2 regions of the Microbulbifer hydrolyticus genome follow, and region 2 is predicted to be linked to the other one. Evidence: predicted binding sites of a transcription regulator. Region 2 holds the regulator's gene; the other holds the start of a gene.
What was found. Region 2 encodes LexA, which represses DNA repair genes until DNA is damaged. Its sites were predicted from a motif close to ACTGTNTNTANANACAGT; they were not measured.
Positions count from the first base shown of each region.

Region 1: the regulator LexA is predicted to act here: its motif matches at 2,467-2,484, upstream of GTQ55_RS11690 (PA0069 family radical SAM protein).

Region 1 covers NZ_CP047491.1:2,745,918-2,750,334, forward strand. Annotated here, with positions in the region: gene GTQ55_RS11680 (cation:proton antiporter) at 1-799, opposite strand, end outside; gene GTQ55_RS11685 (FMN-binding glutamate synthase family protein) at 821-2,365, opposite strand; gene GTQ55_RS11690 (PA0069 family radical SAM protein) at 2,499-3,587, shown strand; gene GTQ55_RS11695 (GIY-YIG nuclease family protein) at 3,629-3,940, shown strand; gene GTQ55_RS11700 (SDR family oxidoreductase) at 3,913-4,417, opposite strand, start outside.
Region 2 covers NZ_CP047491.1:1,937,043-1,941,459, forward strand. Annotated here, with positions in the region: gene topA (type I DNA topoisomerase) at 1-661, shown strand, start outside; gene GTQ55_RS08160 (DUF6586 family protein) at 670-1,215, shown strand; gene GTQ55_RS08165 (hypothetical protein) at 1,369-1,623, shown strand; gene lexA (transcriptional repressor LexA) at 1,760-2,368, opposite strand; gene GTQ55_RS08175 (LOG family protein) at 2,586-3,227, shown strand; gene GTQ55_RS08180 (DUF6763 family protein) at 3,284-3,616, opposite strand; gene GTQ55_RS08185 (TetR/AcrR family transcriptional regulator) at 3,890-4,417, shown strand, end outside.

The DNA.
Region 1 (4,417 bases), 810 kb from region 2:
ACAGCATAACGGCAATAATACCGGACACGCCGACCACATGTTCCGCCAGGTAAAAAGTGCCAAACGCCGCCAGCACCAAAACCATCAATGCTGCACCGGCCGAGCGTAAATACAGGATTACGATCGCCGTGACCAGACCACAGATGGTGCCTACCCCAAGCCCGCCAAAAAACAGCGCCGAAAAATACACCGCAAAATTGCCTGCACCGGTCACCGTTTCGCCGGTGGCCACGGAGCCTTCCACCACACTGTGCGTTGCGATGCCCAGCACAAATGAAAAAAGCACAATGGCTACCGCGTCATTGAACAGGCTCTCGCCCTCGATCAGCGTCAGTAGCTCTTCACTGGCGTGACTCTGGCGCATTCGCACAACAATCGATACCGGGTCCGTCGCTACCAGAATGGCTCCAGTGAGAAATGCGGCAAGCCAGGGAAAACCGGAGGGGTGATAAATACCGTAGTAAATCAGTGCAGCGGTGATCACTGCGCAGATCAGTGCACCGATGGTGGCGAGTAATAAAATCGGCCCCAGCCAGCGGAACAGAATATCTGGATCAATCCTCCAAGCGGATTCAAAAATCAGTACGGGCAGGATGACGAAAAACACCAGCTGATGCAGGTTCTCCGCGCGCAGTCCCGTATCGTAATCAATCACCGGCAACAGCATGCCGGCAAGCACCCCGGCGATCAGGCAGCCGAGCGTATTATCCCGCTTCAGCAGCCGGGCGATGCCCAGACCGACTACGGCAGCCAAAGCCATATACAGGCCCTGACCTACAAGAGTGATCACCCCTTCCATGGTTTGCTCCCGCTGCCTGGTTTACTGTGCGCCGCGATCCGACGCGATCACGGATTTCGGAGCCACCGCCGGTACAAGCTCAGACAATGGCACCGGCATACCGCGCTCATTGATCACTTCCACATGGGAACGCTGCAACATCCGTGGCTCCGGCACGCCACAGGAGTGCGCAATGGTACCCACTTCGTATTCCATATTGTGTGCGTAATGGTAGACCCGCTCCGCTTTATCCATGGGGTCCAGGCCCTGCTGCAGGTCCGGGTTGTGGGTGGTAACACCAGTGGGGCAGGTATTTTTGTTGCACTGCATCGCCTGGATACACCCCAGGGCAAACATAAAACCCCGCCCGCAGTTCACGAAGTCGGCGCCCATGGCCAGTGCCCAGGCCACCATTGAGGGCGTGAGCAATTTGCCCGCGCAAATAATTTTGATACGTTCACGCAATCCGTACTGGGAAAGCAGGTCGACCACCAGCGGCAGGCTGCGGTTAATCGGCAGGCCCATATAATCCATCAGGCTCTGGGGGGCTGCACCGCTGCCGCCATCGGCGCTGTCGATGGTGATGAAGTCCGGGGCGGATTCCGGGCCACGCTGCAGGATCGCTTCACACAGGTCATGTAACCAGTCGCTGCTGCCAATCACACACTTGAAGCCAGTAGGCTTGCCGGTGACCTCGCGGATGCGGTTGATCATATCCAGCAGACCGTCCACGTCACTGAACTCCGGGTGCCCGTTGGGGCTGATGGAGTCCATCCCCACTGGAATTCCACGCACATGGGCAATTTCCGGCGTGACCTTGATGCCCGGCAGGATGCCACCTTTGCCCGGCTTGGCGCCCTGGGACAGCTTCAGCTCGAACATTTTCACCTGCTCGTGTGCCGCCACCGTCTTCAGTTTGTCGTCAGAGAGCAAACCGTCCTCGTCCCGTACCCCGTACTTGGCAGTGCCAATCTGAAATACGATGTCACAACCGCCGGAGAGGTGGTGGGAGGACAGGCCGCCCTCCCCCGTGTTTAGCCAGATACCGGCCTTGGCGGCCCCTCTGGAAAGCGCCGTTACCGCAGGTACCGAAAGCGCGCCAAAGCTCATCCCGGAAATATTGAAAATGGAACGGGTGGTATAGGGCCTGCGGGCCACACCTTCGCCGACAGTCACTTCCCGCGGCGGCACTGCGTTCTTGGCCAGGGTGGGAAAGGGGTGATTGAGGAACAGGATATCGCCAGGCTGATTCAGTGGCCGGGTGGACCCAAAAGCAACGGTGGAATCGACGTTCTTGGCGGCGCGGTAAACCCAGCTGCGCTGGGCACGGTTGAACGGCATCTCTTCCCGGTCCAGAGTGAAAAAGTACTGGCGGAAGAACTCACCCAGATGCTCAAACTGATAGCGGAAACGGCCCAGCACGGGAAAGTTGCGCCGGATGGCCTGCTTGGTCTGGCTCACGTCAGACAGGTACAGGTACACCACGTAGAGTACGAACACCACCAGCCCGAAGGCAAACAGCATCGCGAACGCCTGCAATATATTGACCGCAAAATCATGAATAGCGGCAACAGCCTGAAGATCCATTCCCTTTTCCCTGCTCTGAATATGTTTGCGCGCAAACCAATACTATCTGGTCATTGTATGTGCTAGCAGCCGGCCTTGCACAGCCCCGGCTGCAGCAATAAACTGTACAAATATACAGCCTGCAGAGACAGCCGTGGCCAACGAGTCCCCAACCAACCAGTCCCGGGCCCACAAGGGCCGCGGTGCCGTCAGTAATCTGGCGGGCCGCTTTGTCGATCAGGTCAGCACCCGCAAGAGCGATGGCTGGCAGTTGGAGCCGGAGGCTCTGGAGCGGATTCACACCACCGCCACCGAAGAAAAGGCCAGGACCATCATTGCCACCAATTCTTCACCGGACCTGCCTTTCAGCCAATCCATCAATCCCTACCGCGGTTGCGAACACGGCTGTATCTACTGCTATGCACGCCCCGCCCACGCCTATATGGACCTGTCGCCGGGACTGGATTTCGAAACCCGCCTGTTTTTCAAACCCAACGCCGCTGAGTTGCTGGAGCAGGCACTGCGCAAAACCAGCTACCGGTGCAGCCCCATCGCTCTCGGGACCAATACCGACCCCTACCAGCCGCTGGAAAAAGACAAACAGATCACCCGGCAGATACTCCAGACCCTGCAGCGCTACCAGCACCCGGTCACCATCGTCACCAAGGGCCAGCTGATTTTGCGCGACCTGCCGCTTCTGGCGGAAATGGCCCAGGATAACCTCGCGCATGTGGCCATCAGTGTGACCACCCTCGACAACGACCTGAAACGCAGGCTGGAACCGCGCACCGCGGGCCCGGCTGCACGCCTGCGAACGATCGAGGCTCTCGCGAATGCCGGCGTCCCCACCGCTGTGATGGCCGCGCCAGTCATTCCCGCACTGAACGATTGCGAGCTGGAAAAAATTCTCGAGAGCGCCCAGAGTGCCGGGGCCATCCACGCCGCCTATATCCTGTTGCGGCTGCCGTTCGAGGTGGCGCCGCTGTTCCGGCAGTGGCTACATGAGCACTACCCGGAGCGCGCAACCCATGTAATGAGCATCGTGCAGCAAAGCCGCGGCGGCAGGGACTACCAGAGTGAATTCAGCCAGCGTCAGCGCGGCACCGGCGTGTTTGCACAGTTGCTGCAGCAGCGCTTTCGCGTAACCTGTCGCAAGCTTGGTCTCAATGAGCGCAAGCTGAACCTGGATTGCAGCCGCTTTTTGCGGCCGCCCCAATCCGGCGATCAGCACACGCTTTTTTGACCCGACCTTTTTTATCGAGACGTTTAACTTGGTACCCTGTTTTGTCTGGCTGGTTTGTTTATCTGATTCGCACCAACAAAGGCACCCTGTATACCGGGGTTACCCGGAATGTGGCACGACGCTTTGAAGAACACGATAGCGGTGGCCCCAGGGCGGCCAAGGCCCTGCGCGGGCGCGGGCCGCTGGAGCTCGCCTTCCAGTGCGCCATGCGCAGTAAATCCGACGCACTAAAACTGGAAGTGGAGATCAAGCGCTGGCCCAAGCGCAGAAAAGAGCAACTGATCGCAACCGGGCCGGCGTTTCTTGTGGAATACCTGGGGCCGGACTACCAGGGAATGCTTGAACCGTCGTAATTGTAGAAGTGACCGCTGTTTTCGGCGCTCGCCTTCAGTAATAACTGCTTCAGACCCGCCACGCTCTCCTCCGCAGAGATCAACGCATTGGGGCCGCCCATATCGGTTTGCACCCAGCCGGGGTGCAGCGCCAGTACCTTGATGCCCTGATCGGCGAGGTCGATGGAGAGGCTTTTTACCACCTGGTTTACCGCGGTCTTGGAGGAACGGTAGATATAGCCACCGCCGGAGTCGTTGTCGTCGATACTACCCACTTTGCTGCTGAGAATTCCGACAACCTTGCGTGCACCAGCGGCCAGTTGCGGATAAAACGTCTCCACCAGTTTGTAGGGCGCGATCGTGTTCGCTTCCAGCACCTTGCGCCACTCTTCTACGTCCACGTTCCCCAGGGCAACGCCTTTCGGGCCATAGTAGCCGGCATTGCTGAGCAGGATATCCAGCGGGCGCCCCTTCAGGTCACTGGCCAACTCCGCCATC
Region 2 (4,417 bases):
TTGCGGTAATAACCCGGATTGCCCCGGGTTTGAGGTGGAGAAGGGCACATTCAAGATCAAGGGTTATGACGGCCCGGTGATCGAGTGCGACAAATGCGGTGCGGACATGCAGTTGAAATCGGGCCGTTTCGGCAAGTATTTCGGTTGCACCAGCGAGACCTGTAAAAATACCCGCAAACTGTTGAAAAGTGGCCAGCCGGCACCGCCGAAAATGGACCCGGTTCCGATGCCCGAGCTTCCGTGCGAGAAGGTGGAAGATACCTACATTCTTCGCGATGGCGCCTCAGGACTGTTCCTCGCAGCGAGCCAGTTCCCGAAAAACCGGGAGACCCGTGCGCCGTTGATCAAGGAACTGTTGCCGCACAAAGACGAGATTGATCCGAAGTACAGCTTCCTGTTCTCGGCGCCTGTGGAAGACAATGAAGGCCGCGACACCGTGGTGCGCTTCAGCCGCAAGACCCAGGAACAGTACGTGCAGTCTGAGGAAGAGGGCAAGGCAACCGGTTGGAAAGCGTTCTATCGCGACGGCAAGTGGCAGGTAGAAGAGCCGGCGAAGAAGAAACCGGCAGTCAAGAAAAAAGCTGCTGCGAAGAAAAAAGCACCGGCGAAAAAGAAGGCCGCCGCGAAAAAGGCGCCCTCTAAAAAAGCGCCCGCCAAGTAGGTAGACCGGTGAGCAATCCATATACCTGCGCAGTGGCGTCGGCGCTGCGAAAAGCCCAGCTGATTCTGCACTCTCTGGCCTCGCCAGAGGGGGCAGGCAGTCAGCAGGCCCTGTACGAGAGCGCCCAGCACGAAGCAGCGCTGCTCCAGCTGTGGCGTGCCTATAAGGCGTTTCTCGCGGAGCAGGGGCAACAGCTGCAGTTGGGGTTTGGTCCGGGCGGCGAGCCGGAAACCGCACACGCGCTGGCGCAGCTGGTCTCCGCCAGAGGCAAATTCAGTGCTGAGGTGAACGAGCTGGTGAGCCTCGCCGAAAACCCGGATAGTTGGTTTCAGTCGATGGCGGCAGCCTGGCAGGCCCTGTGGCAACCGGCCACGGGTACCGCTCAGCAGCCCGCCGCTTCCGCGGTCGACGCGGCGGGGGGGCAAAGCCTCATCCCTCTACAGCAGCTCGATCGGCGCGCGCCAGAACCGCTTGGCCATGAAGCGCTGGAAAAGTGGCTTCGCGCTCTCAATGAGCTGGTGCAGCGTCAGCGTGCGCATGGTGAGGAGTGGTGAAGGTTGGCCGCTTCGGCCGGTGCGAACTCTGGGGCCCTATGGCGTCCATGGTCAGGGGCCGTGTCCGCTGATTAATCACTTCTCCCTGTGTTACACTGCCCCAAATTGTGCGGTGCCTGGCACGCGGTTCCTGGGAAGTTTGTGGAGAAATGAATGTCTTCTGAGACCTACGAAATCATCGAGTTGTCCAATGGTGATGTGGCGTTGCGACGCGCAGGTCACAAGGACGATCCGTTGGTGCGTATCCATTTTTCTGCCGAGAGTCTCGAGTTCCTGCGTGAGCACAAGGTGACCATAGCGCGCGCCATGCTGGAAGCGGGCATTGAGGCGGTACAGGAGATCAACGACCTGGAGCCGGAACCCTTTGAGGAGGAAGAAGTGGATATTACCGAGCACACGATCCACTAAACCCCGGCACCTGCTGAGTCGCAAGCGGCCGGCAGATCTCCATATTGGATGCATAAAAAAACAGGGCCCTGAGCCCTGTTTTTTTATGTCTTAAGCAATCGCAATAGCCATCTGACGATCGACTGCCCGTTTTTGTTTACACCGGGTTCTGGCGGATCACGCCAACCGCGAGGCCCTCGATTGCGAAGCTTCTGTCGCGCATATCCACTTCAATCACGTCAAACTCTTCATTCTCCGGCATCAGCTGTATGGTCGCCTGATTGCCCCGGCGTTTGAAGCGCTTGACCGTCACTTCATCTTCAATGCGTGCCACCACGATCTGCCCGTTGCGGATGTTATCGGTGCGTTGAACCGCGAGCAGGTCGCCATCGAGTATGCCGGCATCTTTCATGCTCATACCGTGAACCCGAAGCAGGTAGTCGGCGGGTGGGTGAAAAAACTCAGCGGGGATCTCACAGTATTCCTCGATGTTTTCTTCCGCCAGTATCGGGTTGCCGGCGGCCACGCGACCGACGATCGGAAGCCCGCTCTGGTAGTCCGGTATCCGGATGCCGCGTGACGCACCGGCGACCATTTCGATCGCACCTTTGCGCGCCAGCGCTTTCAAATGTTCTTCCGCCGCGTTGGGTGAGCGGAAGCCGAGCTGCTTTGCAATTTCCGCTCGGGTGGGCGGGTATCCGGTGTCGTCCAGGTAAGTTTTGATCAACTCGAGTACCTGGGCCTGGCGCGCAGTAAGGTTTGTCATGGGCTCGTTCCTGTTATGTCAGTGTTCCCGTATACCCGTATTCCCTGAGTCTGTGTTTTTATACAGGTGCTGTGATTATATACAGATTTGGCGGGTGCGCAATCTTAAGGGGCACGAGCCGATTACTGCTAGACTTGGGGAGACTTGTGGAATTTTATGTCTGCGGCGAAAGAGTGGCGGTCAGAACAAGCCGCGAATAGCGATAAGGAGAAGGCATATGCTGGATGCAAAAATGCCGGAAGCGTGGCGCGTGCTGCGTATTCAATCTGAGCTCGTAGATGGAATAGAGCGCCTGATTACCCTGAAGGGTGCGGTTACCGTTTTCGGAAGTGCGAGATTTCCCGAAGAAGCTGCTGAGTACCAGCAAGCGGTGCGCCTCGGCGAGCTCTTGGCGAGCGAGGGTGTGCCAGTCATGACCGGCGGCGGGCCGGGAATTATGGAAGCGAGCAATCGCGGTGCGTTTACCCAGTGTGGCGCATCGATCGGGCTGAATATAGAGCTGCCGTTCGAGCAAGTGCCCAACGCCTACCTGGATATCAATCTGAACTTCCGTTACTTTTTTGTACGCAAATTCATGTTCGTCAAACACGCCGTCGGGTTCATTGCCATGCCCGGCGGATACGGCACCATGGACGAACTGTTTGAAGCCTTGACTCTGGTACAGACCCAGAAAGTACGACACTTTCCGATTGTACTGGTGGGCAAGCGTTACTGGGCGGGGCTGGTAGACTGGATGGTAAACACCGTGCTTGAGCGAGGCTGTATCGATGCGGGCGATCTCGACCTGTTCACCCTGGTGGATACCGTAGAAGAGGCGGCGGAGATCATTATCGAACACATTCGAAATGGCGACGCCTGATCCGGTATCCGCTAGATTGCCGCTCACGTTCGGTATGAGCGTTTCATTGGTTCCCGTTAAAAACCTTCGTCGGTGCCGGGAAAAGACTCTCCTTCAAGCCTGTCGATCGCGCTTTGCGCCGGGGACAAAATGGGGCTCCGATAACCCCCATCTTCAGCGTCCTGCATTTCTTCTGCCAGTGTGCCGTAACCGGCGTTCGCATCTTCCGGTTCCGCGGCGCCAATGACCGGCATCCGCGGCCAGCTCTGGAAGTCGATCTCACCCAGTGTCCCGTCGAGATACTGAATCTCGATGGTGCGGCCGGGGTGGTCTACTGCGACCACCTCAAACAGGTCTCCGCTGTCAAAGTTTTCAAACCAGCTGCCAATCTCAGGAGCAATTCTTGCCATGATGCAGCCCTCCCGGGTTAATGAATTATGGCGCGCGTACGAGCCCTTGTTTTCAATCTAGTGTGCGATGCGGTGGCTTGGTAACTGACAGGTCGCGAAAGTCGCGCGGATTCGCTTTTGGTGTTGTTGCTGTGAAGGTGATCGGATTGTCAGAAGGCGTCTTGCGCGCGAAGCGAGGGGAATGTTCCAGCTATTGCGAGAGGGGGCGACTATGCTAGTCTCAGCACTTAAACAAACGTTTTAATTGTTGGTTTGAATTACTGTGAGCAGGGTATGAGTCAGCTGGATACCGTCAACCGTATACTGGATGCCGCCGAGGTGCTTTTTGCCGAGCGGGGGTTTACCGAGACTTCTCTGCGAACCATTACCAGTACAGCAGGCGTCAACCTGGCGGCAGTGAACTACCATTTCGGTTCGAAAAAGGAGCTGATACAGGCAGTATTCGAGCGCTTTCTAACGCCTTTTACGGAGAGTCTGGATCAGGAGCTGAGTCGTCGCCAGGCCCAGCTCGCAGAGTCTCCCGGGGAGCAATTGCAGGTGGATGACCTGTTGCAGAGCCTGTATCGCGTAGCGCTGGCCGGCCTGGCAAAAGAAGGCCGGGACCCAAAGCGTTTCATGGGGCTGTTGGGACTGGCTTATACCCAGTCACAAGGCCACTTGCGACGGTTTATTGTCTCTCGCTACGGTGCCAGTTACCGGCGCTTTGCCGGTGAGCTCGCCAATGCGCTGCCCCAGGTGGATCCTGTCACTTTCTATTGGCGCCTGTATTTCATGCTGGGTGCCACCATCTTTTCCCTGTCG